One region of the Paenibacillus anseongensis genome, then DNA from elsewhere that is predicted to be linked to it. Evidence: riboswitches for the same ligand, from Rfam matches in the RefSeq annotation. Region 1 holds a riboswitch; each other region holds the start of a gene.

The links. Region 1 has a riboswitch for cyclic di-AMP ahead of GON05_RS28715 (APC family permease). Riboswitches for the same ligand answer to the same signal wherever they lie in the genome.
Region 2: it holds a riboswitch for cyclic di-AMP, as region 1 does, so the genes downstream of both, GON05_RS28505 (C40 family peptidase) here and GON05_RS28715 (APC family permease) in region 1, are expected to answer to the same signal.
Region 3: it holds a riboswitch for cyclic di-AMP, as region 1 does, so the genes downstream of both, GON05_RS39745 (stalk domain-containing protein) here and GON05_RS28715 (APC family permease) in region 1, are expected to answer to the same signal.
Region 4: it holds a riboswitch for cyclic di-AMP, as region 1 does, so the genes downstream of both, GON05_RS05830 (C40 family peptidase) here and GON05_RS28715 (APC family permease) in region 1, are expected to answer to the same signal.

What each region holds. Positions count from the first base shown of each region.
Region 1 is NZ_WSEM01000030.1:2,113-9,602, reverse strand. Features, by position in the region: gene GON05_RS28730 (EcsC family protein) at 108-890, shown strand; gene GON05_RS28725 (hypothetical protein) at 1,206-1,358, opposite strand; gene GON05_RS28720 (NAD(P)/FAD-dependent oxidoreductase) at 1,659-2,888, shown strand; cyclic di-AMP (ydaO/yuaA leader) riboswitch at 3,074-3,234, shown strand; gene GON05_RS28715 (APC family permease) at 3,332-5,167, shown strand; gene GON05_RS28710 (YqkE family protein) at 5,224-5,484, shown strand; gene GON05_RS28705 (polysaccharide deacetylase family protein) at 5,562-6,431, shown strand; gene GON05_RS28700 (hypothetical protein) at 6,440-6,655, opposite strand; gene GON05_RS28695 (hypothetical protein) at 6,842-7,490, shown strand, end outside.
Region 2 is NZ_WSEM01000028.1:76,559-84,048, forward strand. Features, by position in the region: gene GON05_RS28485 (ABC transporter ATP-binding protein) at 1-230, opposite strand, end outside; gene yyaC (spore protease YyaC) at 262-795, opposite strand; gene GON05_RS28495 (glycosyltransferase family 2 protein) at 898-2,079, shown strand; gene GON05_RS28500 (hypothetical protein) at 2,165-2,824, opposite strand; gene GON05_RS28505 (C40 family peptidase) at 2,993-3,904, opposite strand; cyclic di-AMP (ydaO/yuaA leader) riboswitch at 3,906-4,055, opposite strand; gene GON05_RS28510 (aldo/keto reductase) at 4,198-5,268, opposite strand; tRNA gene GON05_RS28515 (tRNA-Gly) at 5,560-5,630, opposite strand; tRNA gene GON05_RS28520 (tRNA-Pro) at 5,638-5,711, opposite strand; tRNA gene GON05_RS28525 (tRNA-Arg) at 5,735-5,811, opposite strand; tRNA gene GON05_RS28530 (tRNA-Gly) at 5,820-5,894, opposite strand; gene GON05_RS28535 (AIM24 family protein) at 5,996-6,694, opposite strand; gene GON05_RS28540 (hypothetical protein) at 6,709-7,164, opposite strand; gene GON05_RS28545 (GyrI-like domain-containing protein) at 7,214-7,490, opposite strand, start outside.
Region 3 is NZ_WSEM01000012.1:394,965-402,454, forward strand. Features, by position in the region: gene GON05_RS14290 (hypothetical protein) at 1-70, shown strand, start outside; gene lepB (signal peptidase I) at 139-687, opposite strand; gene GON05_RS14300 (response regulator) at 714-1,361, opposite strand; gene GON05_RS14305 (sensor histidine kinase) at 1,414-2,475, opposite strand; gene liaF (cell wall-active antibiotics response protein LiaF) at 2,500-3,162, opposite strand; gene GON05_RS14315 (PspA/IM30 family protein) at 3,338-3,952, opposite strand; gene GON05_RS14320 (LiaF transmembrane domain-containing protein) at 3,980-4,279, opposite strand; cyclic di-AMP (ydaO/yuaA leader) riboswitch at 4,448-4,600, shown strand; gene GON05_RS39745 (stalk domain-containing protein) at 4,614-5,411, shown strand; gene GON05_RS14330 (GNAT family N-acetyltransferase) at 6,159-7,352, opposite strand.
Region 4 is NZ_WSEM01000006.1:21,532-29,021, forward strand. Features, by position in the region: gene GON05_RS05810 (transglycosylase domain-containing protein) at 1-365, shown strand, start outside; gene GON05_RS05815 (YwhD family protein) at 548-1,039, opposite strand; gene GON05_RS05820 (M1 family metallopeptidase) at 1,290-3,245, shown strand; gene GON05_RS05825 (hypothetical protein) at 3,303-4,121, shown strand; cyclic di-AMP (ydaO/yuaA leader) riboswitch at 4,290-4,428, shown strand; gene GON05_RS05830 (C40 family peptidase) at 4,432-4,905, shown strand; guanidine-I (ykkC/yxkD leader) riboswitch at 5,036-5,138, shown strand; gene sugE (quaternary ammonium compound efflux SMR transporter SugE) at 5,232-5,552, shown strand; gene GON05_RS05840 (class I SAM-dependent methyltransferase) at 5,589-6,482, opposite strand; gene GON05_RS05845 (hypothetical protein) at 6,681-7,256, shown strand; gene GON05_RS05850 (hypothetical protein) at 7,410-7,490, opposite strand, start outside.

The DNA of each region.
Region 1 (7,490 bases):
AGAGCTGCTCTTTTTGTGCTCTGCGGCTGTAGGTGGAGGGGGAATCTTGAGGATGCAAACCCCGTATACTATACTTTAACTAAGAACCTCGACCGGCGGTGACAAGCATGAAATTTTCTGATTACACCCTCTATGAGCAGCAAATGCTGCGTAAAGTGAAGCTCTGGGAAATACGCCAACAGAAGACCCCGAATTTGCTCGAAAGAACCTCGAAAACCGTCTCCACAAACATCAATAAGCTCATCCCGGAAAAGGTGCACAAAACGATCACGGCCACTGTCAAGGGGATGTTTCAGACGACATTGTTCGGGATGAATTATATCCCTCAGAACGACCCGCTTGTAGGCGCTTCTCTGGCTGAAAGTGATGCTAAAGCTGAGGAATTGCTGTCACTTTATAAAAAGATTGCCGCTGCCGAGGGAGCAGGTACGGGAGCGGGTGGGATTCTGCTCGGCTTGGCGGACTTCCCGATTCTCATCGGGATCAAGCTGAAATTTCTGTTCGAGCTTGCGCACGCCTATGGCTATTCCACGAAGGACTATAGAGAGCGCTTGTTCATTTTGTATGTGTTTCAAATCGCGTTCTCCAGTCCGGCGAAAAAGCCTGCTCTACTAGACACGATCAAAAATTGGCACAAGATCGCAAGCGGCTTTCCGCCTTCTGATGCCTATATGAATCAAGTGGATTGGCAGCAGCTGCAGCAGGAATATCGGGACACCATTGATTTCCGTAAAATGCTTCAGCTTGTCCCCGGCATTGGAGCTGTCGTAGGCGCATGGGCGAATTTTGGCTTGCTGGAAGAGTTGGGCGTGGCGGGCATGAACAGCTTTCGCTTGCGCCGTTTAGAGGATAAAGCCAGGTTGGAGGCTGAGGGTAAGGGTGAGCAGTGAACGGGTGGATTCCCGTTGGAGAAAATCCAATGGAAGTGCCAATTTCCACGTTAAAATGCTGATTTGGTTGGACGAAATCCAATGCATAGGGGGAAATTGGCGTCCTGTGGGCTGATTTTGGTGTGCCTCGTTGGATTTTATCCAACGGAGCGCGGGAATCCGGCCTCATAAAGGCGTTCCCATTGGAATTCATCCAATGAGAAGGGGCAAGGCTTCGCGCGCCCACGGCCCAACGTCCTGGACCTGCATAGCGTGCACCCGCCGCGCGATCCAGCTCCCTTAGTCCCGCCTCGCGCTCTCGCCATACGTTCCGGATCACCCCCAGCCCCGCGCACTGATGCCCCCGCGCCCGCCACCACCGCAATCCAGCGCCCTAAGTGCCGCATAGCGCCTACCCGCCGCGCGATCCAGCTCCCTTAGTCCCGCATCTCGCCCCCACCACGGCGCTACAACGCTCTGTTTCCGCATAGCGTGCCTCCGCCGCGCGATCGAGCTCCCTTAATCCCGCCCCGCGCTCTTGCCCTACGTCCCGCATCGCTCCCACGCAGATATGCCACTCCACACCCCGCAGCCCTTTTTGACCAAGCTAGGCAATGTTCCAGTGATTTTTAAGAAAGAGGCACATATACTAATGATGAGCCAAACCATGTGTACGCCCTGAATGACTATGTGATTTTTTTCACATGACAACCTGTGAATGGTTTGGTCGATCTTTTTCACCAACGATGGTAGAGAAAAAAGTTGATGTAATCGGAGGAGAGGATTCGGATGAGTAAACCGAAGGTGGTTATTCTGGGAGCGGGGTACGGTGGGCTTGTAACGGCAATAAGGCTGCAGAAGCTGATCAAAGCAGATGAAGTGGCGGTCACACTGGTGAACAAACACGACTATCACTACATGACGACACATCTGCATATGCCGGCAGCTGGCACGGATCATCATGAAAATGCGCGTGTAGACATTAAGGATCTGATCGATGAGCGGAAAATTCATTTCATCAAAGCGACGGTTCAACAGATTGTACCTGAGGAAAAAAAGGTGGTCCTGTCGGACGAAGTCCTCACCTACGATTATTTGGTCGTGGGGCTTGGGAGTGAGACGGAAACCTTTGGTATTCCGGGATTGCGCGAGTATGCGATGACAATTAACAGCATTAACAGTGTTCGCTTCATTCGTCAGCATACACAGTATATGTTCGCTAAATATAAATTGGATTCCAAGCATCAAGAATATTTGACAATCGTTGTTGGTGGCGCAGGTTTCACAGGCACGGAGTTTGTTGGAGAGTTGGCGGACCGGATTCCTGATCTTTGCCAAATGTTTGACGTCGATCCTTCCTTGGTTCAGATCATCAATATCGAAGCATCGCCTACTGCTTTGCCGCCCGGACTGCCGAATGATCTCGTGGAATACGGCATGGACGTGATGCGCCGTAAAGGGGTTCAATATAAATTGTCTACCGCCATCAAGGCATGCGAGCCCGGCGGCGTACTGCTAGGAGACGGCCAATTCATTCCTGCCGGCACGGTTATTTGGTCGGGAGGTGTCCGTGGGAATTCCTTGCTGCAAGATGCGGGCTTCCACGTCCAACGCGGCAGAGTCAAAGTGGATGACTACTTGCGTTCGTTGCAGTTTCCCGATGTTTTTATTACGGGAGATTGCTCGATTGTCATGAGCCCGGAAGGCACGCCATACCCCGCCAATGCCCAAATCGCAGTCCAACAAGGTTATAATACAGCAAAAAATTTGCTCTATTCACTGACTGGAAAACCATTACGACCTTTCGCCTACGATTACAAAGGCACGGTCGCCTCGCTGGGTCGCGGAGAAGCGATTGGCATCCTAAAGGTCAAAAAAGTGAAAGGCAGGCTGGCCGCATTCCTCAAAAAAATAATCGATGCCCGCTATTTATTTCTCATTGGCGGTATCCCACTCATCTTCAAAAAGATGATTTTCAAGCAAAAACAAGCCACTAGAAAGCGTCATGTGAGAAATTAATTTTGCTAAAACACCCTAAAATCTAATGAATCAGACAATAAGCTAGTAAAACAGAGATACTGAAAGGATTACACCATTGTAAGCGGATTATCAAATGAATGCGGGGAGGGAATAATCTTTTTTAAGATTATTCTCTCCTTTACTATGAGCCAATAAGAGAGTAGTATCAACTCGTACGTTAACAGTTGAATATTTCGCTTAATTTTCTTATCAGAAAAGCGGGGGAACCATAGGTTTCAACGGGGTGAGTAAGGTGTGTTTTGTCGCATGCGGCAGCTACCTTTAGGGCAGATTTCTCGCAGCCCGAACCCGTCAGCTAACCTCGTAAGCGGTCGTGAGAAAGGAGAACATGTGGCTAAGCACAAGGTCTATCCTTGTGTTTTTTTGCGCCTAAAAAAGGGAAATCAAGCTGAAAACTAGGTTATTTGGAGGAATTTCACAGCATGACAAGTGACTCATTGAAAAAGATTGTATTCGGCAAACCGCTGAAATCAGCGGAGCTGGAATCTGAGAAAATGCAGGTATGGAAGGCTCTGCCCATCCTGTCATCAGATGCCCTGTCTTCGGTAGCCTATGGCACGGAGCAAATTTTGCTAGAGCTTGCAACTGTTGGGGTTGCTGCTTTTGCGTTCTCATTGCCGATTGCAATCTCGATTATTGCTTTAATCATGCTTCTTGTTTTAAGTTATCGCCAAGTGATCGAGGCCTATCCAATGGGCGGCGGAGCTTACATGGTGGCCAAGGAAAATTTGGGCATGATGTCGGGAAGGCTCACTGGGGTTTCACTGCTGATTGATTACACGTTAACCGTTGCCGTTTCGATTTCGGCAGGCGTGCAGGCGATAACGTCGGCTTTCCCAGTTACGGTGCCTTACATTGTCCCCATAGCCTTAGTGCTGGTCTGGTTGATGGTTTGGCTGAATTTGCGGGGTACTTCTGAATCCGGAACGGTGTTCGCGATTCCAACGTACTTTTTTATCCTGTGTATCTTGCTGCTGATCGGCAAAGGGATCTTCGATATGCTGACAGGATCCATGAATATGCATGAATTCCAAGTTGTTCCCAGCTCGATGACGAGTTCATTGACTTTGTTTGTAATTCTAAAAGCTTTTTCATCAGGCTGCTCGGCCGTGACAGGGATCGAGGCGATTTCCGATGCGGTGCCGCATTTCCGTACGCCATCTGTCAAGAATGCCAAGAAAACCTTGGCTTCGCTCGGTACGTTACTGGCGATTGTCTTCGGGGGCGTCACCTTGCTGAGCTTGGGTTATGGAATTGCACCTGACCCGCATGGGCACACTTCGGTCTTGTCGATGGTTACGGAGCAGGCGTTTGGCCGTGGCGCCATGTATTATGCCACACAGATTGGCACCATGCTGATTCTGGTATTGGCTGCGAATACGAGCTTCAACGGATTTCCGATCTTGGCGTCCATTATGGCCCAGGATAAAAACTTCCCGCGCATGTTCTCGTACCGGGGAGACCGGTTGTCGTTTCACTACGGAATCGTAACGTTAGGTGTTTTGGCAAGTATTTTGCTCGTCATTTTCAAAGGAAAAACCGATGCACTTATTCCACTTTATGCAATTGGCGTCTTTTTATCTTTTACCCTGGCCCAAAGCGGTTTGGTCCGCAAATGGTTCAGAGAACGTCCAGCCGGCTGGATCGGCAAGTTCGTTATTAATGGGTTAGGGGGAATCGTTTCCCTTGCCGTTCTTATTATTTTCTGTATCACCAAATTTAGCGAAGGCGCTTGGATTGTTATTATTGTGACGCCGCTATTGCTTTGGGGAATAACCAAAATCAGCAATCACTATGATGATGTAGCCAAACAACTGCGCATTGATATCACGCAAGAACGGGTATGCGTTAAGGAACCTGTGATCATTGTACCTGTAGCGGGTATTCATCGCGTAGTGGCGCAGTCTTTGAACTATGCCAAATCGTTATCTCCCAATGTCATTGCCTTCTACGTCTCGTTTTCGGATGAGGATGAAGAAGCGATGCAGGAGAAGTGGGATAAGTGGGATCCGGGTGTTCGGCTTGTTGTGTTCAAATCCCGTTACCGGACTATTTTGAAGCCGCTGGCTGAGTTTATTGAAAGAGTCGATACCCATGTTTCGGAAAAGCAATCGATCATGGTGATCCTGCCCCAGTTCATGCCGAAAAAATGGTGGCACCGCTTGCTCCACAACCAGTCTGCCGCACGTATTCGCTCGAAGCTGCAAGCCGATAAAGATATCGTCGTTGCGACGGTGCCCTATCATTTGCATGAGTAGAAGTGTACAATAAAGGGGTATACCGGATGTAGAAATGGAACAGAGGTGAACCCTTTATGGCAAAAAAGAAATGGTCAAACACAACCGCTGAACCTAGCGCGCAAGATAAACCTGCGACACTCAAAGATTTGCTGAGCCCTGATATCGTAGCCGGGCTGAAAGCACAGGCGGATGCGATGAAAGCTGAGGAACAGGCTCGTAAAGATGCTGCCAGAGCTGAAGCAGAGGCTGCGCGCAAGGCGGAGGAGAAGCGGCTGGAGAATGACTTTGGCCACCTGCTCGAGAAGAGCAAGCTGGATTGGAGAAAACACAAATGAGGAAGCGCTTGGTGTGCTTCCTTTTTCTTTCGAGTGCGTTGATAACGCTTACAGGTTGTGGGGTGGAGAGAGGGTCGATGAAGCTTGCAAACGAAGCGGCTGTGTCGGAAAGGCCGGATTCTGTTGCATCTGCAACGCCGGTTGTGCAAGGCACCGTCACTCCAGTTCCCTCTTCGAAAGTGATGCCGACAGACATATCAGCACCAACAGACGCACCGCTCTCACCTGCCAAGTCGCCTTCGCTTGCCCAGACCTTAGTGGAACGGTACCATAAGGCAGTTCCGACAAAGTGGGGCGAGAACATCCCTGGCGTGCGGACACATCTTGTGACGCAGGATAAGGTGATCGCCCTGACCTTTGATGCTTGCGGCGGCAAAGAAGGCAGCGGTTACGATGAGAAGTTGGTCGATTATTTGATCAAGGAGCAAATTCCAGCGACCTTGTTTGTTAATGCGAGATGGCTTGCTGCGAATCCGGACATTTTTGCCAAGCTGGCGGCGAATCCGCTGTTCGAAATCGAAAACCACGGGACCGAGCATCGGCCGCTCTCTGTGAATGGCAGAGCCGCATATGGCATCGCAGGAACCAAAGATGTGAGCGATGCGATTCGCGAAGTAACGGAAAATGCGGATGAGATCGAGAAGCGGACAGGGAGGCGGCCGCTGTTTTTCCGCTCAGGCACGGCCTTCTACGACGATATCGCCGTCGACATTGCCCACGACCTGGGCTTCCAGTTGGCGGGCTACAACGTACTTGGAGACGCTGGAGCTACTTTTAACACGGAGCAGGTCTACCATGCGCTTATTAAGGCTCGGAGTGGCTCCATTGTTTTGGCACATATGAACCACCCGGAGAAAGACACGGCTGAAGGTGTCATGAAGGCCATACCTGTTATGCAGAAGGCGGGCTTTCGATTTGTTCATCTGTCAGCCTATCCCGTAGAGTGAAATAAACATCACCTTTTTTTCATCTCAAAAAACTCGCACTCATTCCGATCATAGTAAGCTAAATCAGCAACACGAGATTGCAAAACCACGGTCGTTTCGCTGAAACGAAGGACGATCGCATTCGAGTCGACAATATGATCGTCTTTGAAAACACGGACAAAAACACCTTTTTCCACAGCCTCCTGAAAATCGGAATCCGTTACTAATCGTTGGTTACCGGCCATACTCAGCATTCTCCTTGCATGTGTAAAATAATTCTTCAATTGTACCACAACGCGCCAACAAACTCCCGTTCTCCACGAACGCCTACTCTTCGCCCAGCATAGAATGTAGCACCAAAGAGTCTATTTCTTGCAATTGACGAAATGGACTCCCAAATGCTGCATAGGCAGAGAGGATGCGTGATCCCGATGGACATTCAATTACTGCCGATTCATTGGGTATATCTAGTATTTATTGGTTTTATTCTTACCTTTTTAATTAAACGCAGAGACACCACGATGATTTGTGTGGTTGGGATTTTTGCGTTGGGTTTACTAGCGACGGAAACCTTAAGCGGTTCCGTATCCGGGGTGTTCAACAGTTTTATTTATGCAACCAAAGAGTTGATGGGAACGATTATGATTATCTCAATCATCGTAGCGATGAGCCGTGTGCTTATTCGCACGGGCATCAATGAAACGATGGTTGCTCCATTGACTCATTTTCTAAGGACGCCGGCGCTTGCTTTCTGGGGCATCGGGATTATCATGATGGTAACTTCCTGGTTCTTCTGGCCGTCTCCCGGTGTTGCGCTCATAGGAGCGGTACTGCTGCCTGTGGCAGTGCGTGTGGGTTTACCAGCCTTAGGCGCAGCCATGGCAATGAACTTGTTCGGACACGGGATTGCGCTGTCAGGAGATTATATTATTCAAGGGGCGCCTAAATTAACTGCCGATGCTGCCGGATTGCCGGTAACTGCGGTGATGGAGGCAAGCGTACCGCTTGTTATTGTCATGGGGCTTGTGACTACGGTAACCGCATTCTGGATGATGCGTCGGGATATCAAAAACGGGACAT
Region 2 (7,490 bases), on a different contig from region 1:
TCGGCCAGCAGCTTCATACTTCCTTGAGGTATCGCCTGGTCAATGATCTCCTTCATGACCAAAGGGGGGATTAACCCAACCACAGCTGCAAGCAGCGCCAATCCGATAATGCCTAAGAGTTGTCCCCAGTATCCTCGGAACAAGGTCAGAATTCTTTTAACCGACACATCCTTCAATTTCGCTTTAGGCCGGTCCCTATCGGATAGACGCCTCATATCGCCTGGTGCCATTTTCGTCCCTCCATTCTGTTACTTAAACTGTTTATGCAAGGGGAAATGCATGCCGAATCGCTTCCACAACTTCATCCGCCATATTCATAACCCTGTAAAGCGACGTCGTTTGTAAAATGTTATACTGCCTAGGCCCATCCACGTTGACAATGGCGGCAATGGTATAATCGCCAACCTGTGGTAGATCTTTGCCAACCGACTTCCCTGGCGCCAGGGGCTGATTCGATACTTGGTACATGCCTACCGACAGCTTTTGACCCAAACAAGCATCTATCGCAATAACGACATGGCCCTGCGGGATTTCCTGCAGACGCTCCGCGATATTACTGGCATCACAAGGTGCCTCCAACGTCCCTATGACATGAGGATACCCACTTTGAACGAGCTTGCTGCCTACTAACGGCCCCAAGGCATCACCGCTTGATCGGTCTGTCCCGATACATACAAAAAAGAGCGCGCTTGGCTCCATTTCAGACGATTTTTCAATAGTTGCAAGAAAAGTAGCTAACTGCTCGCCATTCATTTTTTTCCAAAATTGCTCCCGCCTGTCTAACGTCTCTCCCATCCATCATTACCCCCTCATACAAGCTTCCAGCAAAAATTTCCCCCTACCAAGGATGAATGATATAATGCGATCAACTTCTATTCTTCCATAAGGAGGTATCCTGTGTCCACTCTCGGCATCATCGCTCTTCTGACCCTCCTGTATTGGTTATACGTCACTGTGGATGTGTTAAAAGGTTTGCCCAACCTGCGAACGCTGCCTAAGTCTCCGCTCACTTCTTTCTCGGACAAGCCATCGCTCGTATCCGTCATCATCGCCGCCAAAGAAGAGGAATCGACAATTCGCGAGACCGTCAAGCATCTGCTTTCCCAAAATTACCCGCGCCTCGAGATCATCGCCGTGAATGACCGATCCCGGGACGCTACCGGTGTCCGGTTGGAGGAGCTACGCAAGTGGTCGGAAGGTAAGCAGGACATCCGTACCAAACTGCAAATCATTCACATCACGCATCTGCCGGATGGTTGGCTTGGCAAAAATCATGCGCTATACCAAGGGTATCTCCAGGCAAGAGGGCAGTATTTGCTTTTTACAGATGCGGATATTCTTTTTGCTCCCGGTACGATCACCGACGCGGTCACCTATATGAAGGAACAGGATGTGCAGCATCTCACGCTGACCCCCAATATGTTTGCGCGAGGCGCTTTACTCAAGGGTTTCGTTCATTTCTTTCTGTTCTCATTTTCTTTGTTCGTTCGACCTTGGCGTGCAAATATCGACAACGCGAAAGGAACAGGCATCGGGATCGGAGCCTTTAATATGGTAAGCCGGAGCGCCTATGAAGCGATTGGTATGCATAAAGCGATCGCATTACGACCTGACGATGATCTACAGTTAGGCATCTTCCTCAAAAGAGCTGGTTACCGCCAAAGAGTGCTGTCTGCCAAACACCTGCTTCAAGTGGAATGGTACCGTTCGCTCAAAGATGCGGTAATTGGTCTGGAAAAAAACCTTTTTTCCGGCTTTCGTTACAGCTACATGGTCGCATTACTCGCTTGTTTGGGACAGATCGGCTTTTTTATATGCCCGTGGCTTGGCCTCCTCTTCCTCTGGGATTGGCGCGGAGCCGTCTATGCGGTTGCTGTTATCCTGCAAATCTGGCTCTATCGCAAGCTAGTGTCCCGATTAATGAGCCTCAGAGGTGATTCCGCCTATCTGCTTCCCGTCAGCGCCTCACTGCTTGTTTATACAATGATTCGCTCCGTTTGGCTTACTTGGAAACAAGGCGGCATTTACTGGAGAGGTACCTTTTATTCGCTTCGTGAACTTAAAAGAAGTAAGAAGTAACCTTGGAGCAAACGCCAAATAAGCGTTACTCGACAGAGCAAAGCTTACCCTCACGGTATGTGGCACCATTATATCGTTTATCGTTCTAGTGAACACGATTCATCCGTACAACTCTATAATACAAATGGCTGCTCGGCTCTTGTTCCACTTCCAAATACCCCTCCGCATGCACATAATCTCCCGTAATAAACGTGGAGGCATCTAACGAACTGGAGTGTGTGAGGAACAGGAGTGCAGCTTTATCGTTGCCTACGACGAAACCCGTTTGTTCTTTAATTTGAAATTTATCTAAAATGGTGCCATGATGCGACCTTGCAATATGGTGGAACTTCCAGGAATCATTTTCCTTAATCAGAAAATACAAGACGCGATTCTTGTGATTGTTGCTAAACTCCCTCGTAACACCAATCATACAGATTTTTTCACCAAGACTCAGATACTCATCGATTACATAAGATTTCAAGCGCAATCTCAGCACATTCTTATGTTGAATATAGGCTTCCATTTCTTCAACTGTTCGCTGATCTTTCGGATCCTGCTTCGTCGCGTAAAATACTTCTTTGATAAACGTATCCGTTTGCAGGCTTCTGGCCCCTTTGAAATGATTGTATGTACGAAAAAACTGCTGAATAACTTCCCTGACCTCATCTGGCATTGCAGGTCCCTTATCCACGGTATACATGCTATCTGCTACACTCGAATGTCTCTTTTTATGAAACCAACTCTTCCAGACACTTAATTGCATGCGCTCGTGTTCACCTGCTCTTTCTTTCTTCCAAACATTTCTTCATTATAGGCTAAAAACCATAAAATTTCGATAAAAATCGCATGATTCTGCGAACGAAAAAAAACACCTGCCTTCTATGTCTTTCAATTGAAAGAACATAGAAACAAGTGTTCGATAGTCCTATCCTTACAGAACTCTTCTCGCTCCGACATACCTTGCGCTCCAATAAGCGCTCGAAAGGCTATCCACAGCCACGCCTCTGGATGTTGTCGCTGAAATGAATTGATCATTGCCGAGATAAATGCCTACGTGATTCACTGTTTTTGAAGCAAAAAATACCAAGTCTCCGGCTTTCAAATCTGAAACTTTCGTACCTGCTTCACTGTGCATCTCCGCTGACGTACGGGGCAAATCAATCCCCTTCGCTTGATACAGGAATCGAACAAAACCGGAGCAATCAAAACCACTCGGCGTCGTTCCACCCCATACATAACGCACGCCCATATAGGAGTTCGCCGCCTGAATAATTTGCTCACTCACAGACGGAACAACGGCAGCGGCTGCCACCTTAGGTGCAGGTGCTGGAGCTGGTGGTGGCGGCGGTGCGATCCAGGCTGGCTTGTGCGATTTTCCATCCACATCCACAATCGCGATCTGATTAGCTTCATTCCATTCAATTGGCGAACCGAAGGTTTCCGTGATGAAACGCAGTGGGACATATGTATTCCCTTGGTACACGGTTGGACTGCTTTCCAAACTGATCTTCTTACTGTTCACAAGCGCTTGTTGCTGCTCTGTAATGAGTAAGATGGACTGCTGTTTGTTAACCAGTGTGACCTCGATTTGGTCCTCTTGCTTCTCCCAGCTCACCTGATAGCCCAGCTTCTCAGATAGCACTCGGAGTGGAACTTGCATGATGCCCTTGTCATCAATGTAAGGCTGAACTTCCGGAAACTTCAGCAGCTCATCATTGACTTGCACCTTGACAGGGCGGTCCGTAGGCGCGGATGCAGCCTGAGCGGAGTGTGCTGTAAACATCGGTACTGCGGCGCATAATAGTGCGCATGAACAAATAAGACGTGAAGAAAAAGATTTCAAAACCTTGCCTCCTTGACGCCTCCGAGGTTAGTTGACGGGTTCGGGAAGAGGTTTTCCCTAGTACGCTCAGCTAGCAGCGCTCATTCACCCCAAATAAAGAAGTCCCCCGTACCAGAGCTTGCGATGCTCCAAGATTCGGCATTTTTTGTCTATGTTAGACTAGCATAGTTTAATTGGTAGGTACAACCTTTGCAAAACGGTAAGTTTTACCAATACATTTTGTCGCATATTGCGTACGGAATACTCGGGATAATAGGCAAAAAAAACCACCCTTAGGGTGGTTTTCCTTGCAATTATGTGTAACCAATGACTGATAGCACACGATCGCTGACTGTGTTCAAAGTTGCTAACTCTGAGGCGGATAATGATAATGAGGCCGCTTTGATATTATTTTCAAGATGATGCTCATCCTGTGTCCCTATAATAGCCGAGGTAAGTGCTTCCTGGTGCAGCAGCCAAGCAATTGCGATCTGTGTCACGTTAGCGTCCTTGGCATCCGCCATTTCTTTCATGACAGCTAAAAGCTCTTTCTCCGCCTCCAGATGCTCCGGAAGGAACAGCCTTCTCTCCTTGCGGAAGTCTCCTTCTTTCAAAGCCTTTCCATGAAGGTGGAAAGCACCTGTCAGAATCCCCTTGGCGATTGAGCTGTAGCTCATCACACCAATGTTATGCTCCAGGCAGAATGGCAAAATCTCTGGCTCGATAGCTCTGTGCAGCAAACTGTATTCCGGCTGAATGACATCGATTTGCGCGTAGTTCACCGCTTCTTTCAGCTGCTCCAAAGAGAAATTCGAAACGCCGATAGCCCGAATTAAGCCTTCTTCTTTCAGCTTCACAAATTCATCAAGCGTATCCTGCACCGGGATCTCAAAACTTGGCCAGTGAATGTAATACACATCTATGTAATCAGTCTTCAAACGGTTCAAACTGTTTTCTGCCGATCTTCTTACATCTTGAGGAGCTAGATTGCTTCGGCTCACCTTCGTCGTAATGATGCATTGCTTACGTATATCCGCCAAAGCAGCGCCGACGATCTCTTCCGAGTGTCCATTGCCGTAGCCTTCAGCTGTATCAAACGTTGTGATGCCCAGCTCGAACGCTTTACGGATGAGCTCGATATTATTTTGGTCGTTCGTGAACTCCCAAGGACCTCCTCCAAGCTCCCAACAGCCAAAAGTTATGTTTGAGATGTCAAAACCTGCATGTCCTAGCTTTTTCGCCTTCATAGTCGCCGACCTCATTTCATTGATATCGTCCCACGCTAATGCACACGTTAACAAAATAAGTATACCGCTTTCATTTACTTTTGCCAAGGAATGTGCGGGCTCGGGCATCGGGTTAGGACGACTTTGTGGCTGTATCACGTCTCTTCTGTACGTTAACGGAACTACAGGCCTCTATTTAGCTGGAAAAGGGTGCATTCGCCCTTCTGAGGGAACTATGGTCCTCTATTTTGCCGCTTTCGGGTGATGCGCCGCTTTTTGGCAGCAAATAGAGCCCTGTAGTTCCCCTAGGCGGGGAATTCGGCTGATTTGCTCGAAATAGCGGACGCCAGTTCCCTTTGCCTTCACGGACGGCCGAATCCCTGTGGGTTCTCTTCCCTTACCCGCACAAAAGAAAAAGCCACCCGAAGGTGGCTCTTTCTTTTCTTGTGAAGCGGGTGATGGGAATCGAACCCACGCTACCAGCTTGGAAGGCTGAAGTTCTACCATTGAACTACACCCGCGTAAATATCGGGATGACACGATTTGAACATGCGACCCCCTGCTCCCAAAGCAGGTGCTCTACCAAGCTGAGCTACATCCCGAAACGCTTATAACTTAATTAAAATGGCGCGCCCTGAGAGATTCGAACTCCCGACCTTTTGATTCGTAGTCAAATACTCTATCCAGCTGAGCTAAGGGCGCTTAAAATATGGAGCGGAAGACGGGGATCGAACCCGCGACCCTCGCCTTGGCAAGGCGATGCTCTACCGCTGAGCCACTTCCGCACGGTATGTGTTGCTTGTCACTTCATTTCTTTCTCAGAGGCGACAAGGAATAATATATCAGGATTTCAGAACAAATGCAAATGTTTTTTGTTACCAATCGCTTATTTTATAAAAATACCGCCAAAAGGCAGCACTTCCCTTGCAATTCGCCGCAATAAGCTATCGTTTTTCATATGCTCATCCAACTTGCGATCCGGCTTACATGGCTGCAGCAGCACATGTCCTTGCCCTGTCATCTCCCAATGATAATTCATATGCTGGCTCGCTAATGTATTGCCATATACACAAAGACGCAGTACTGCATTCCGAGGATACGCAATTAGACAATGAATATCCACATATAAAGGCTGTTTCGGATCCAAAGCCATCTGATACAACGGACCAGCGGTCAAAAGCCCCACCGTTCCCGGCCCTTTGAACTGCATTTTCACGAGATCTTGCGTGATCAGTGTATTTTTAACATTTTGTAAGTGGGAAGTAAAGCTGACACCGCCGGTATAAAACAGAACATGCCGGAACTCATACAAAAGATCATCCTCATCACCAATAGGCACCACTGACATACTGTAGCCTTCTGGCAAACCTAGCATGAGCTGAGCAGGACCATACACGCGCGACTGAATTAGACGTTTTTTTCGGTACATACTGGGCAGCTTCATCAAAGAATCCTCTCTTTGCTCAGACTTCCCTTGAAAAGCTACGATTTGGTTCGGATGCAGCACATGGATCGATTCGTCCTTCTCGATGCGCAGTGTGGCCATTTTTGCGTGTGAGCTTGCATGTTCGAAAGTAACTTCCACGCCTCTCAGGCCTCCTATCTCATTTGACGCTTCTGCCTCCGCCAGACCACATACCGGAACACCCGTCCAAGTACAAAATACAACACTACAAGCACGACCACCGCGATAACCATATTCGTTATCTTCCGACTCCGGTTTTCTTTATCTATTGCAACCTGCTCCATGGCCTTTAAGCGCTCTTGCAGGCGTTCATTTTCTTTCTGAAGCGCTTCGTTTTGTTGAAGGAGCTTTTCCTCGGTTTCCTGCGAATGCCGAATCGTTTCCGAGAGCTTGTCCTTTTGCTCCTCTAATTGCTGTTTCGTTGCCTCGTAATCTTTCTGAATTTGCTCCACATTCTCAGGCAATTGATAGATATCTTTCACCCTATCGAGCCAGGAGGCTTGGGCTGCAGAAGTAGGGTACATAAGCCCTATCCAAATCACCAGCACGCCGATCACATGACCAATAACAGATATATGCCGTGTCCGCATCGCCTTCCCTCCCAAGAGCTCGACATTTTCTTCTATTTTACAGCAAAAATCAACCCTTCACCACTCCTGCCGCCTTAACAGGGTAACGCAAAATCGTTCTCATTTTCAAAGGATCAATCTTCCTCGGGTCAGATAAATAGATTTCATGATGGAGGCCGCTGATGCTTAAATGACTTGTCTCCATAAATTCGTACATTTGGTTTAGCGTTTCAGGCTCGGAAGCATACGGACCCATATGCAGCATCTGGACACAGCTTCCTTCATGCAAGGTTTCAAATACAATATCCGAAAGCAGCTCCAGCTCCTTTTTCTTGCCTAAAGCTTTA
Region 3 (7,490 bases), on a different contig from region 1:
ATACCGTTCCAAACTCCAAGCCTACTTGCCGGTACCGATGAGAGGCCTGCTGCTAGATACACAGATGTGATATGAAAAAAAGCGACCCTCTGGAATGAGCTCATGCATCCGCATGCTCACCCAGAGGGTCGCTTTTTATTAGAAGAGCTTCTTGCCTAAGACATGATCGAGTGGAACATATCCAATGACTCGGCTATCCATACTGTTATTTCGGTTATCTCCCATCACGAATACGTGATCTTCCGGAACCGTCCACTCCTTGTTCCCGTTTGCTCTCATCGCCTCATTCAAATAAGGCTCTTCGAGCAATTGGCCGTTCCGGTACAATTTATCGTCTTTCATCTCTAAATGATCGCCAGGCTTCCCAATCACACGTTTGATCCACACGTGTTTGTCATCGCCTTTTGTAAATAAGCTAAGCAGAGGGCTGTCCAGCAGGTCGTTCTTGAACGTCCGCTTCAAATCAACTCTAGAATCAATAATGACGATGTCTTCATAATTAGGTTCGTAATTGAATGTATGAGAAAGCTTTGATACATACACACGTTGACTGTCATGCAGCGTCGGGTCCATAGAATGACCCATTACTTTGGTCGATTGGAACACAAAAACGCCAAGAAATACGACTAAAACAAAAGAAATGGCAATGGAACCAAACCAGCTCCACAATTGCTTGAGAAAATTCATCCTTATCGCTCCCTTGTCCCATGTTGCTACTCAGCCAAGCCGTGCTTAAAAGCATAGATGGCAGCTTGTGTTCGATCCTCCACACCAAGCTTGGCGAGTACGTTCGTGACGTGAAATTTCACAGTTTTCACACCGATAAACAAATCATCCGCCAGCTCCTGGTTCGACTTCCCTTTGGCGATCAGCCGCAGGACTTCCATTTCCCGATCCGTCAGCTCTTCATGCGGTTCCGCTGCCGCCTTAGGCTGTCTGAAACGGTTCATAATCTTAGAGGCAACCTGGGATTCTAGAATGGATTGCCCTTTGGCCGCGGCTCGAATCGCTTGAGCAATCTCGGAAGCACGAGACGTTTTGAGCAAATAACTGAAGGCTCCAGCTTCAATCACTGGATACATTTTCTCATCATCCAAGAAGCTAGTCAACACAATGACTTTACACTCCGGGTACAGCTGCAGCAGCTTCCGGGTCGTTTCGATTCCGTCCATACCTTCCATGACCAAATCCATCAGCACGACATCCGGTCGATATTCCTGGGCCAACCGTATGCCATCTTGCCCGTTGCTGGCTTCTCCGACCACTTCAATGCCATCTTCCGTTCCCAGAACAGCGGCAAGCCCGATCCTCACCATTTCATGATCATCGACAAGCAAGACTTTAATCAATGTATCGTCCATTTGCTTCTCCTCTCGTCAGCAGAACTATTTTCCACTACCATCAATCAAACCGCTATACACTTTCCACTGCATCTGTAGCTAGAATCGGCACTCGAATTTCGATACGCGTCCCCCGATCAGGAGCTGTAATAATGTCAACAGAGCCGCCAATTTCGTTAACCCGCTCCTTCATAGATACGATGCCGTAGGAGGTAAGCTTCTTCGCATCCAGTTCAAAACCAACACCATCATCACGGATTGCCAGACGAACGCCGTCAGCGCGGTGCAGCAGCTTAACTTCGAGCTTATTCGCTTTGGAATGACGTAATGCATTCGAAAGAGCTTCCTGTACGATCCGGAACAGGTGATCCTCAATGCCTTTATTTAAACGAATTTCTTCGTCCATATCCCACGTAATCGCCATCGGCACCTTGGCCGCCAGCTCTTTGAGAAGCTCAACAAGCCCTTCGGACAATCGTTTTCCTTCCAAATGGATAGGCCGCAAATGAAGCAGCAGCGCCCTCATCTCCGATTGCGCAACGGAAGCCATTTCCTCAATCAGATGAATCTGTCGTTTGGCTTTCTCGAAATCCTTGTCCAAAGTCCGGCCAACAGCCGTTGCGGTCATCGAAATCGCGAACAATTGCTGGCTTACCGCATCGTGCAGCTCCCGCGCTAATCGCTGCCGTTCTTCAATAACAGCCGACAATTTCGCTTTCTCTGCAAGCTCGGCATTATTGTTAGATAGTCGTTGCAGGGAAGTAACCTGCTCCTCCCAACGTTTCATAATGCGACCGAGCTGCTCGCCGAGACGCCCGATCTCATCTTCGCCATTCTGGAAGCCTTCACGGGCGAAGGTCCCTTTTTCAAGCAAAATCATCGTCTCCATCAGCGGCTCAAGCCGGCGTGTAATCCGTGAGCTGTTCCAGTAACCATACCCTGCGCCAATGCCTCCGATAATCACGATGGCCATGAAAACGAATTTCACACCTTCTTGCCAGCTCGTAAATGGTGTGATTAGGTTGTTTGAGTTCATAAAATAGATGATAGCGCCAAATACAAAAAAACTAAAAATAATCGATTCAGCCATACTGCGCCATATCATATTCGTTAATCTGCGTTTATAGCCGTCCAATATGCGCTGAACCTCCTCTAGACGTTACATCACTTTAATTTTAATATCTCCTACAATATACGAAAGCACAAGTTTCACGCGGTGGTCGCAGCTCTCATAATTGGACGATTGCCAATGTAATTTGTTCATTACCCCTGACTCACGCTCACTTGCGACCTGAATTTGGCCAAATGTAACGGATGCTCCTACTGAGACGCCAATATCATCTGGTACCTTTATATCTACATCGCCTATCACACCTTGCAGAATAAGCGTTGTTTCCTTTTGCTCTAGTATGGCAAGCGAGAGATCGATATACGTCTCCCCGATAATGTACCACGTTGAACTATTGCGCATAATCCAAGGCTCACGCCCCAAGCGAACGCTGTCCATCAGCTTCTGCTTCTGAATATAGGTATCATCTTTATGCACTTGCTTGGACCGTATGAAAAAGAATCCTAATGAAATCAAAACGATCGATAAAACAATCGTAATATGATCACCAAACAGAATCACAGCCCCCACGCCGATGAGCACAAAGCCTTTGCGCTCTTTGCGGGAACGGACCCGATGAATGCCCAGCAAGACGAGGATTATCGCAAGGATGGGGAAAAAGCCTATCGTATGATCCAGAAGCAAAAATAGACCGGCGCCAATCAGCACTAGGGCTGTATTCCGGTTGCGGTTGTTTTTGGTTTCTTCGCCCATCGCTGCACCTCCTCTGGCTGCCGATTAATTCGTTCATATAGATTCCTAGCATACCATAAGAATGGACAGCCTCCAAGATGCAAATCCTTGCCCAGCAAGGCTCTAGCATGAGGAATGGAGGCCGGAATCCGGCTGCGCCGCCTACTGTGCGCGGCGCAGTACAATCACGCGAGGCTTATTTCTTGTCGCGCCAATTCTGCTGCAGCTTGCGCAGCTCCTGCTGGAGGTTGTTGCCAGCCTCCTTCAGCGTCTCTTTCGACACGCGCCCCGCCACGCGCAAGCCTTGCAGCGCTTCCCGGCCGAGCTCGCGGCCGGTCGCTTCCAGCTCGCGCAATGTTTCGCGAGCTTCTTCCTTGGACAGCCCGCTTCGCGGCTGTCCCGTTCCTGCTGCGCGGCCGGCACGCAGCGCCGCCAGCTCGTCTGCGAGCGCCAGGCAGACGTCCTGGCTGCTCGCGTATTGCGCGCGGTACTGCGCGCAAGCAGCTTCCAAGCGCAGCTTCTCTTGCAGCGCCATGCGCGCCAGCTCTTCGTCGCCTGCGCGCATGGCCAGCTCGGCCTGCTCGGCGCGCAGCTGCGCCATCTCCTGCGCGTCGACGCTTTGCTTGCGCAGCTCAATCGTACGCTGCAGCGCTTCCTCGTAGCGCTCCTCCAGCTCGGCGATGCCGCGCGATGCTCCGGCGTGTCCAGCGTGGCTGGAGTGGCCGCCTCCCCGTTCATGCAGGTCCAGCTTACTTGCTGCCTCCTGCCAGGCCATATCGGCCATTTTACCAATTCGATCAAATACGCTCATGATCCACACCCCCTATGTTCCTGTTGATTAAAGTCTGAACTCCGCCGAATCATTTTGTTTTTTTAGCAAGCGATAGCCGTAATACATCAACCACACTGCAAACACGATCGCTAGAAATCCAGATAATTTTGTAATTAATATCAAAGCGCCAATACCAAAAATCAGCCATCCCATCTTCTTGCCATGAGTTATCCCCACATAACCAAGCCCCACCATCGCCACAGGAACCAGCAGTCCCATGACATGAAAATGCATGCCAATTTGATGCATACAAATGAGAAAGCCTACTGCTATCAGAATGAGCGCCCAACTTTTTGATCGATTCATGCTCACTATTGCACCGCCCTTCGCGTAATCTTCATGCTACTATCGTAGCCGAAATGGATTCACGTCAAAACGGACTCCCGACTGTTTTTGTACCTAGACCTAAGTCCAGTATGGTCTAAGACCTCTAACCATATTTTGGGCGTTGTTTCCATTATTCTATCAATGATAGAATATTTGAAGCCGAGTCCGGTGCACAGACAAAGTGCCGGTACGGGGGACGATTTACATGGGGTGAATATTTGCTCTGTACGCAGAGCAGACTAGGGAGAACCTTCTTCCCGAACCCGTCAACTAACCTCGGAGGCTCATTTTGAAGGAGGATTACCAATTGAATATGTTTACAAAAGGGTTAGCGTGCCTTGCTGTGTCCGCCACAGTTTTGGCAGGAGGCTTTCTTTCCCCATTTCCGGGACATGCTTATGCAGCAGCCGCGAGTATGGACGTGAAAGTGCAAGTCAACGATGACCTGGTTCAATTTCCGGATGCCCAGCCTTATTTGGATGACAACCACGCTACACAAGTACCGATCCGTTTCGTAACAGAGAAACTGGGTTATGATGTACAATGGCAAAAGGAAGGCGACGCAATTAAAGTCACACTGAACAATGACAAGCATTCTATTTCCTTGGTGTCAGGTCAAAAAGAGGCCGAAATCGATAGCACTCCTGTCGAGATGGACACACACGCTGAGTTCCAAAATGGACGTGTCTACGTGCCGCTTCGGTTCTTAAGCAATGCTTCCGACATTCCCGTTCAGTGGGATGCAAGCAGCAACTTAGCGATTTTAAGTAAAGACGGCAATCATCACGCACCTGATTATGAGCTATTTGAGTCAACAGCTTACTCCGCTGATCCTTCTGAAAATGGAGGCTTTGGAGCATTGGACTATATGGGGAATCCATTAGGAATCGGAACCGTCGCTGTAGATCCATCGGTTATTCCACTTGGATCTAAGCTCTATATAGAAGGTTATGATTTCAACGGCCTGCCAAAAGGCGGCATGTATGCTTATGCAACGGATACCGGTGGTTCCATCAAAGGCAAACGCGTTGATATTTACATTCCAGGCTCCCAGCAGTCCTTACGCAAATTCGGCTTCCAAACTGTAAAAGTGTACAAACTAAACCCGTGATGATCACGGGTTTTTTAATTTTGATGAACGTACTGAAGGCCTCGCGTGAACTGTGATGCTATTCCGGGCAAGTCAGGAATCTATGGATCTATTCGGTTGAATCGCCTCTAAGGAACTGTAGTCCGCTATTATTGCGGAAAAACGCGCATTTCTCTTTCGCGACGAAACTACAGGCTCTTATTTGTCCTCAAAATGGTGCAATTTTCAGGACATCAGTAATCGGCAAAATAACGAAACTGTAGTTCCCCTCGGGTAGCCGAAAAGGTGTTTTCCCCTGAAATAAGGCCCCACAGTTCCCTGAAATAGCGCCCCATCTCCCTTTCAGGTCGTGGGGAGCTTGCAAGTGCAGTGAGAGAGCCGTGCGAGTGCAGCCCGGAAAACTCTCAGCGGAACTACAGTCCGCTATTTGTTTGAAAAGCTCGCTTCCGATCCAGCGAGGGGAACTGGAGTCCTCTATTTCCTCGTTTTCGGCTGAAAAGCGAGGAAACATGGGGAAATAGGACCCCATAGTTCCCCTAAGCCAGCCGAGAAGGCGGTTTTCCCTGAAATAGCGCCCCACAGTTCCCTTTCAGCTGGTGGGGAGTGTACAAGTGCCGTGTAAGAGCCGTGCGGGGGCAACCCGATTCAGGCCGGGAGACGTGCGAGTGCAACCCGGAATCCTTCAGCGGAACTACAGTCCTCTATCTCCTCATTTCTCCACAGATAGCGCACTAACAAAAAACGGCCCCGGAACACCGGGACCGAATCCTAAAAGAAATCCGCCAAATACGTCGTACGCTGCGGAATAGCCGCTTCCAACCGAGTCACAAGCTCCTGCGAGCCTTGAAGCCGCTCGATTTTGGCCATAAAGCCCGCCTTTTGATAACTCATAAATAAGGCAGTCAACGTTTGAATACTACAGCTCAGTATACGCTCATCCGCTGGTTGCTCACCCTCAGCTAACTTGATGACCTCCGCTTTTTCCCCACCACTGCCTGTGAATTGCAATTGGAAAACGCCATCGTTCCAGTCCGCATGCGGATCAGAAATCCGCAAATAGATCGGCTCAACCTCCTTGCGCGGTTCAAACCGATACTGCTTCAAGAAAGCTTCCACATCGATAATACGCGCCGAAAAATACGTGATTTTCTCCTGCTTGAACTTAGGATCATGTACCAGGAAAGGAAGCTGATCATCCGCTGGCGCTTTAACCTCCACCCTCGAGATCATGGAATCATGATCGGCTATGAACTTCCATAACCCGCGTCTCGTTTCTTCATCCAGAAACACCATCTCATGTATCGTCGCCGTATACTCTTTTACTTGATAAAAGACGTACCCCGTCCGTTCACCCTTGGCATTTACATAGAGGGCTACCGTACCTTTTTTGTTTTTAAAATATCGGTTGTTCCACCAACTTGCGTCCCGCTCCATCATTCCATTGAATTGCTGGGCATACTTCTCATAAATAGGATTCAAAAGCTCCCATTCCCTCGTCACACGAACGATTGAACTGCCTTCGGGAGCATGGAATTTCGGAAGTTTATCCGAAGGAATTTCATATTTCAGGTAGTCAATATACGTCTCCCAGCCATACTTCCGATAAAATTCGAACTTAAACGGAGATAGAAAGGAGACGGTCTGCCCTTGCTCTTTCATCACCTTGAGCGCCTGAAGCAGCAGCTTCGCGACCATCCCGTTGCGCCTGTACTCCGGCCATGTTGCTACTCCCGCAATACCGCCCATGGCAAAACGCTGACCATTCAGCCACGTATGAAATTGGTTAATTTGAAGCTTAGCAGCTAGTTTCCCCTGAACAAAATAGCCCCAAATTTGCTTTGGATCTGTCCAACTGCTGCGATCATCCTGCTCTTCTGCGCTCAGCTCATATTGAAAAGCAAACTGGGATAATGCAAGACTTTCCGGCAATTCCTGTTGTTCCAATGTTCGAATTTCACTCATTATGTATCACCTCATGTACAAGTATACTGGAAAATCATTGACAATACCTATGCCTAATTAGGCGCTCTCCATTTAGAAATCAGGGCATACGTCCAATCAACGAATGTCTCTACGTCATATGATGTTGATGTATAGTGA
Region 4 (7,490 bases), on a different contig from region 1:
CACCGGAGCTCGCTACTGCGGTATGGGTCGGCTATGATAAGGACCGGGACATCTCTACCGTCGAGTCTCATCTGGCATCGCCGATTTTTGCAGAATTCACGGAGCAAACGCTGGAGGCCATTCCCCCCAAGCTTTTCCAAATTCCAGAAGGCGTAGCCAATGTCTATATTGATCCTGTGAGCGGAAAGCTGTCCAACGAGGATTGCCCGAACGCTCATCTTGAGGCTTTTCTCGCCGGCACGGAGCCAACGACTTACTGTACGGGCAAACCCGCCAAACCCGCTTCGGGCGATGATAAAAAGGACGCGCCAAAAGGCCAAAACGGCTCTTGGTGGAACGACCTCAAACGCTGGTGGAACGACTGATTTCCAGCCTCCACGCGGCTTTCCGAGAACACAAAAAGGCAGAACTAAGCGCGTCTTAGTCTGCCTTTTTGCTGTCCTAGTATATGAGGTAACATACACTAGGGTCTAGTATACTCGGTTCACATGAACGTAACAATGGATGACACATAATGTTCATAACTTCCAATTATGGCTTGGTACAATTACGAAAGGGCATCTTTCAGCACTTGATCCGAGCGGTTCCACCATTCTTCGTTATGGCTGATCAGCTGTTTTTTCAAGGCTGCACGCTCGCTGTCGGACAAGCCATCCAGGATGAATTTACGCTTCATGGCTCCATCCATCTTGTTTACATGATCGGCCAGAATCTTCCATCCTCGGCGCGCCTCCGTATCAATCAGCATCTCGCAAGCAGACATGCCGGCATAATACGCTCCCTCTTCGGTGCGGTCGACGGCAACCCATACGATCCACGCCTTGCGTCCGTTCGGCACATCCTCTTTGTTCGTCGAAAATTTAATGCCTTTCTCGATTTTACTCTTGGCATGCAGTGTGCCCTCATCGAGATAGGCTTCATCTCCATCGATAATTACTCCTGATACATTGCTAAGATCGATTGCTCCAGCGCCGAATCCTTTGTGATTGACTTTGGAGCTTACTATATTTAAGGCCAGCTTCTTTTTATCCGCTTCCATCGTTGCACCTTCCACTCATCGTAATGTTAAAATGATACCTTTGCTTTTATTGTAGCTAAAGTAATCCATGAGAACAAGAGCAGAGAACCGGGGCTTGGCCAGCGCCTATTTCAGCCGTGTTAACAAATCTTTTCCACTCACAGAAATATTCCCTAGGTTGTCTACATATACATGCTGTAGATGCTTGTTAGGCGGGGTGAATCTATTGAGTGTTTTATTCAAAAACCGAAAGCTACAATGGTTCGTTGTCATGCTCCTTGCAGCAGGCACTGTCTTGCTGTCTGAAACTTTGCTCCCATCTGCAAGTAAACTGACGGTGCCCGTCGTCTCTAAGGAGGAACCGTCAGCTCCGGCGCCGGACATGCAGCCTGCTGATCGCGGCAAATCTTCGGACAAACAAACGCAGGAACCGCTGAGCTACCGCATTGCGGAGTATCACATGAATGTTGCCTATACGCCGGAAACAAGGCAGCTCAAAGGGCAGCAAGCGTTATCGTGGGAAAATCCGGGAACGGTTCCTGTGCAAGAGATTTATCTGCATTTATATCCGAATGCATTCGCATCTAAGAAAACCACGTTTATGCGGGAGTCCGGCGGCAAGCTAAGGCAGGATGAAGCTACGGCGGATAGTACCGGTTGGATGGACTTGCTTTCCGTAAAAACGGAAGATGGCGAGGACCTTACGCCACGCATGTCGTTTGTACAACCTGATGACGGCAATAAAGACGACCACACGCTGATCAAAATACCGCTGTCAAAGCCGGTGGGAGCCGGCGAACGAGTCACACTCAAGACGGAATTTCTCGTCAAGCTGCCCCAGGCCTTCGCCAGAATGGGCTATGTGGACGACTTCGTGATGGCTGGGCAATGGTTCCCTAAGGTCGCCGCTTATGAACGGGCGGGCACAAGGGGACGTACCGAGCCAGGTTGGAATCTCCACCAATACCATGGGAATTCGGAGTTTTATGCGGATTTCGGCTTGTATGACGTGAAAATTCAAGTGCCGGCGAATTACACGGTTGCCGCGACAGGGTTCCCTGTGAAACCGGCGGTGACGGAGAACGGGACGAAAACGTACCAATTTTATGCCGATGATGTGCATGATTTCGCATGGTCAGCTTCGCCTCACTTCGTGTATGTGGAAGAACCCTTCTCTACGCCGCAAATACCAGGTGTGAAGATCAAGCTCTATCTGGATCCCAATCATCAGGATTTGAAAGACCGTTATATGTACGCTGCCAAAAAAGCGCTATCCCGCTATAGCCAGTGGTACGGATCGTATCCTTACTCGACTTTGTCTATCGTTGTACCTCCTCCCGGAGGCAGCGGCGCAGGCGGAATGGAGTATCCTACGCTCATCACCGCTTGGGGCGCGGACGACAAGACGCCGGATCAGGAATTGGAACGCGTTGTTGTGCACGAGATCGGACACCAATATTTCTATGGCCTCGTGGCGAGCAATGAGTTTGAAGAGGCTTGGCTGGATGAGGGCTTTACCTCCTACGCCGAGGATAAAGTGATGGAGGCCGACTTCGGAGCGACCCCTAATTTGCCGGTCGAGTCCAGCTACATTACTTCTCCGAACGCCCTGCGACAAAACGCATGGGCCTATACCGGACATGATCAATACGCAGAAAATGTGTATACCAGAGGCAAGCTCGTGCTGAAAGCAATCGAGAAACAGGTCGGCACCAAAAACATGGATCGTATCATGCGGACTTATTTTCAAAAATGGCAATTCAAACATCCCTCCACCAAGGACTTTCAAAATGTGGTCGAGGATATAACCAAAACGAAGTGGGACGACTTCTTCAATGAATATGTCTACGGCTCAATGATGGTTGACTATTCGGTTGAAAGCATTCATGTGAAAGCCACTGGCAGCAAAGGAACCGGCCCTTACGAGAGCACGATCCTCATCTCCAAGCGCGGCGGCAATTCACCTGAAGTGCCGATTCAGTTCCATTTCGCCGACGGTACGATGCTCGACAAAACATGGGACGGCAAAGAGAGCAGCATTGAGTACAAATTAACCCACACGACGCCTATAGACTGGGTTCGTATCGATCCGAACTACTCGCTCATTCTGGAGAACAAACACATTAATAACTTTATGCAAGCAGAAGTGGACACCAAGTGGAAACTCCGCCTGAATCTCGGCATTATTCAATTCCTGCAAGCTATTTTCGGGTGGGTGGCCTGGTAGGCGCCCACTCTACAAGGCAAGTTTGCCTTCAGAAAACAACGCTTAGGAGGGACACCGGTGACAACCTATCTCAAATCCGGCTTCAGGGCGGCGCTACGGCAACCCTTCGCTACGATTGTCTTGTTCATCTACCAAATGTGCTGGGGGATGCTTCTATATAAGCTTGTACAAGGGGTGTTAGTGCCCCTCATGCACCGGTTTCCCGGCGGCGACCAGCCGAAGCAAGCACTCCAGCTTTTTCTGGCCGAAAGTCAGTTTCAGTTATTCAAAACGGATCTTAGCCATTCTTACTTGTGGTGGCTGGCCGGCCTGCTCCTGGCGCGCATGTTCCTTACCCCGATGCTGAACGGCGGTGTCTATTATTCGCTCACCCATTCCGATCAAAATGCCGGCTATCGCTTCGTTCGAGGCATCAAGGAGCTCACGCTCCCCTTCTTCGCCGTGTATTTGATTCGAATCGCTTTGTCTCTGCTGCCGCTCATCTGGGTGCTGCCCAAAGCGCAGAAGGTGTTCGCTCACAGCACATCTTATGAACAAGCTTCCCTCGATTTACTGCCTTGGCTGCTTGGAATGCTGGTGTACGGCTTTCTGCTGCATCTGCTCTTCATGTATGTGCAGTTCGCCATCGCGGCACGTCTCGGTATAGTCTCCACGGTTCTAACGTTCATGCGGTACTCTTTTCCGATTATTGGCCTCTCTCTGATACTTTTGCTGAGCTCGGGACTTTTGGCAGGGATCACGGTAACAACGACCTATATCTGGGCAGGTCTGGTAGCGCTAATCATTTATCAACTTTTCCCGCTCTTCCATATTTTCATGCAAATGTGGTCCATTACGTCGCAATTCCAGCTTCTTTCCGCCAAATTAAGCCGTTAAAAAGCAATAAATAAAACCATAAATGGTTTAGATTTGTTCAATCCCCTTGCAAAAGGGGATTTTTTTGTCTGTAAAGCGAACCTTTACACATTTTTTCAGACCCAATTGCACGAAAAAGGAGGAATTTCGATGTTTATGACGAATTTAAGAGACTAGCATTAAAAAACCAAATATTTCATGCCGAATTCCTCATTTCTTGGGGAAACGGGGGAACCATACCGGGTGAATTGATCTTGCAAGACAGGGATCATAGGGAACCTTCAACCGAACCCTCCAGCTAACCTCGTAGGCACCGGAAGGAGACAAGCAGTTGAAAAAGGTTGTTGCTCTTCTTTTTAGTCTTGTTTTGTTTTTGAGTGTAGCTTTAGGGAGTGTGTCTGCGTCAGAATCCACATTGGACTCAACGGTTGACGAATTGATGGGAGTACCGTACCGCGATGCGGGAACGACAACAAGAGGCTTTGATTGCTCTGGTTTCACCGCGTACGTATTCAACAAATTCGGCATTGACCTTCCTCATAGTTCAGCAGCTCAAAATAAAGAGGGCTACTGGATCGACAAAAGTGATCTTCGCAAAGGTGATCTTGTGTTCTTCGACACAGGGGGCAAAGGCATTTCTCACGTTGGTATCTACTTGGGTAACGGTGAATTTATTCATTCCGCATCCAATGAAGGTATCGTGAAAAACAAGCTAAGCGAATCTTATTATGCGAAAAGATACGTATCCGCTAGACGTGTTCTGTGGGATGATATCTACAATCAACTAACTGCTGAATCCAAGTAATTTTCTTGTTTCATCATGAATAAAGCCCAGACAAGCGTTAGCTCGAATGAGCCGCTTCTCAGGGCTTTTATTCATTTCTTGTGGCTATTTTGTAACTTGACATAGCGTGTAAGCCGTCCTATAATTACGGCATCATGTTTCTAGGGTTCCGTGGTGCTGCAGCGCCAGTCTGGTCCGAGAGAAAACACACAGCGAATACGCTGTGATCACGGAGGGGAAAAAGCCCGGGAGTCTTATCGCAACAGCGATACTGCTTCCAGGCTTTTTCTTTTTGCCGCGGTCAGATAGGCATCTTCGCATATTCTTTCTTAAGGAGTGATTCACAGATGGCATGGCTTTACTTGGTCATTGCAGGTGTTTTTGAAGTAGTTTGGGCAATCTCACTAAAGTTCTCCAACGGTTTTACACGGCTGGTTCCGTCCAGCATCACCATTGTCGGTATGATCATCAGTTTTTATTTTCTGGCGGTAGCTACAAAAACTCTTCCCATCGGCACAGCTTACGCGGCTTGGACGGGAATTGGCGCTGTAGGCGCAATTATCATCGGCACCCTATTTCTGAACGAGCCCGTTAGTTTACTGCGTATCCTATTCATGATCCTCATTCTGGTCGGTGTTCTCGGCCTTAAATTCACATCCGGACATTAAGCCAAGCGCTTCCTTCTTTACTATGGTCGATGATTCCTAAGCCACGATGTAGCTAACATACCAGAAGGAGCTGCCGACAAATATTCGCAGGTGCTCCGACAGCGGCTTAAAGATTTCATTCAACTCTTCGTACGAATAGTAGTTTTTAATAATTTCATGCTTGGAGCCATCGGCCAGCTCCCTTCTTTTGTACGTATCTTCGCTATGTTCACTCGTAATCAGCTCGCCGCCTCTTCCCGGGACATACACATTATCCGCAATGAACACGCGGGCTCCCCGACCAAGCCGCTCGTGAAATCCTTGCAGGAACGAATCCAGTCGATTTTTCGGGATATGCGAAAACCAGAAGTTGGCGAGTCCATAGTCAAAATCCCCTTGTACTTCCGAAAGCCGGTAAGCGTCCCCTTCGACGAAAGAGGTATTATGCAGCGGCCAAGATTTAGCTGCAGCAATTTGCAGCACCTCCGGTCGAACGTCCACCCCAACGATGTGTTTGGCTGTCTCCGCCATGAACTGCGTCCAATATCCCGTACCGCAAGCCACCTCCAGGACACGGCTCCCAGCGACCTGCTTCTTCACGATATCCGCCAGCATCGCAAGCTCTTGCTGATAGTCCGCATCTTCGCGGGCATAAATCCGTTCATATTCAGCTGCTCGCGCGCCGTAGTAATCCTGCATGCCTTCTTTCTCTTCATTTAAAAGCCGCTGCCTATCCTTCACCTCGTGAACGATCCGCTGTTTAGCTGCCAATAAGTCGGCGAAAATAGCTCCGCCGTGCGAAGCATAATTCGCGAGAAGACCATGCGTCGCCATCACAATAAGCTGTGTCATCGACAAGCCAGTTTCCTCAGCCATGCGCTCCAGATCGGTCTTCACCTTTTCAGGCAAGTAGACGGAAAGTCTTTTGGTCTTATCATTTTTATCGTCCATGGGGAGATTCCTCCTTTGCATTTTTATTATTTTAACATATATTATGTGTCATTAAAACACATTAATTGTACTTTTCATACTATAAAGGGAATTTAGGCTGCATGAAAAAGGCAACACTAGCCACACACCCTCGCAAATCCCTCTAGTAAACATAGAATACAAAGCAAGTATATTCATATGTTGATAGGAGATGGAGAAATGATTCCCAAACAACGAATGGCTGGAAAACCGAGCAAAATTATTCGGCTCCCCAAGAGCGCAGGCCTGCCAAGAAGCAAAGCCATGCTGCTGTACCGCACACAGCTTAGAAAGTATCATAAACCCGGTTCGGGTCGCTTTCTAAGCCAACGCACGGTTTCGATCGGCACCGACAACTCGTGGTTTAATGCGCAAATCATTCCTCGCGACCCTGCGTGGGTGCCTGTTACTAATGCCAACTACGTTTGGTATTCCGGCAACTTGAACAGTGAGAATGCGATCATTTCGACACGTTTCACGCTTTCTGAACGTAGAGCCATTCTCGGCGCTTCTCTCTTCCTATCTGTCGACAATTATGCCGTTGTCATCATCAACGGCGTGCCGCTCCTCTTTGACGGACCGCAGAATACGCCTTCCTTCTACAATCCGGGGCGCACTTTCGACATTCGCCGATTTGTAAGGCGCGGACGCAATGATGTCGTCATCATCGCCTTTAACCTTGGCGGGCAGCGCACCGCGGAAAACCCTGCCGGCGTTGCCGCCAGGCTCGATTTTCGACTCAGCAACTTGCAGTAAAAGATCATCTGCATACAAGGACAACCGACTTCGTCGTCCTGCTAGGACGAGCGCGTTTGTCAAGGTAGATGCGAAGCTAAAGTATAAAACTTATACTTTCTTATCTACTGAAAAGGCCGGGCCTCCATCCTTAGATGGAACCCGACCTTTTTTTTACATGAACTGTCGTTCGTTCCCGTAACGGCGCTTCAATTGACTCAAGAAGAACTGGAGCGAGAGGAATAACAAGGCAAA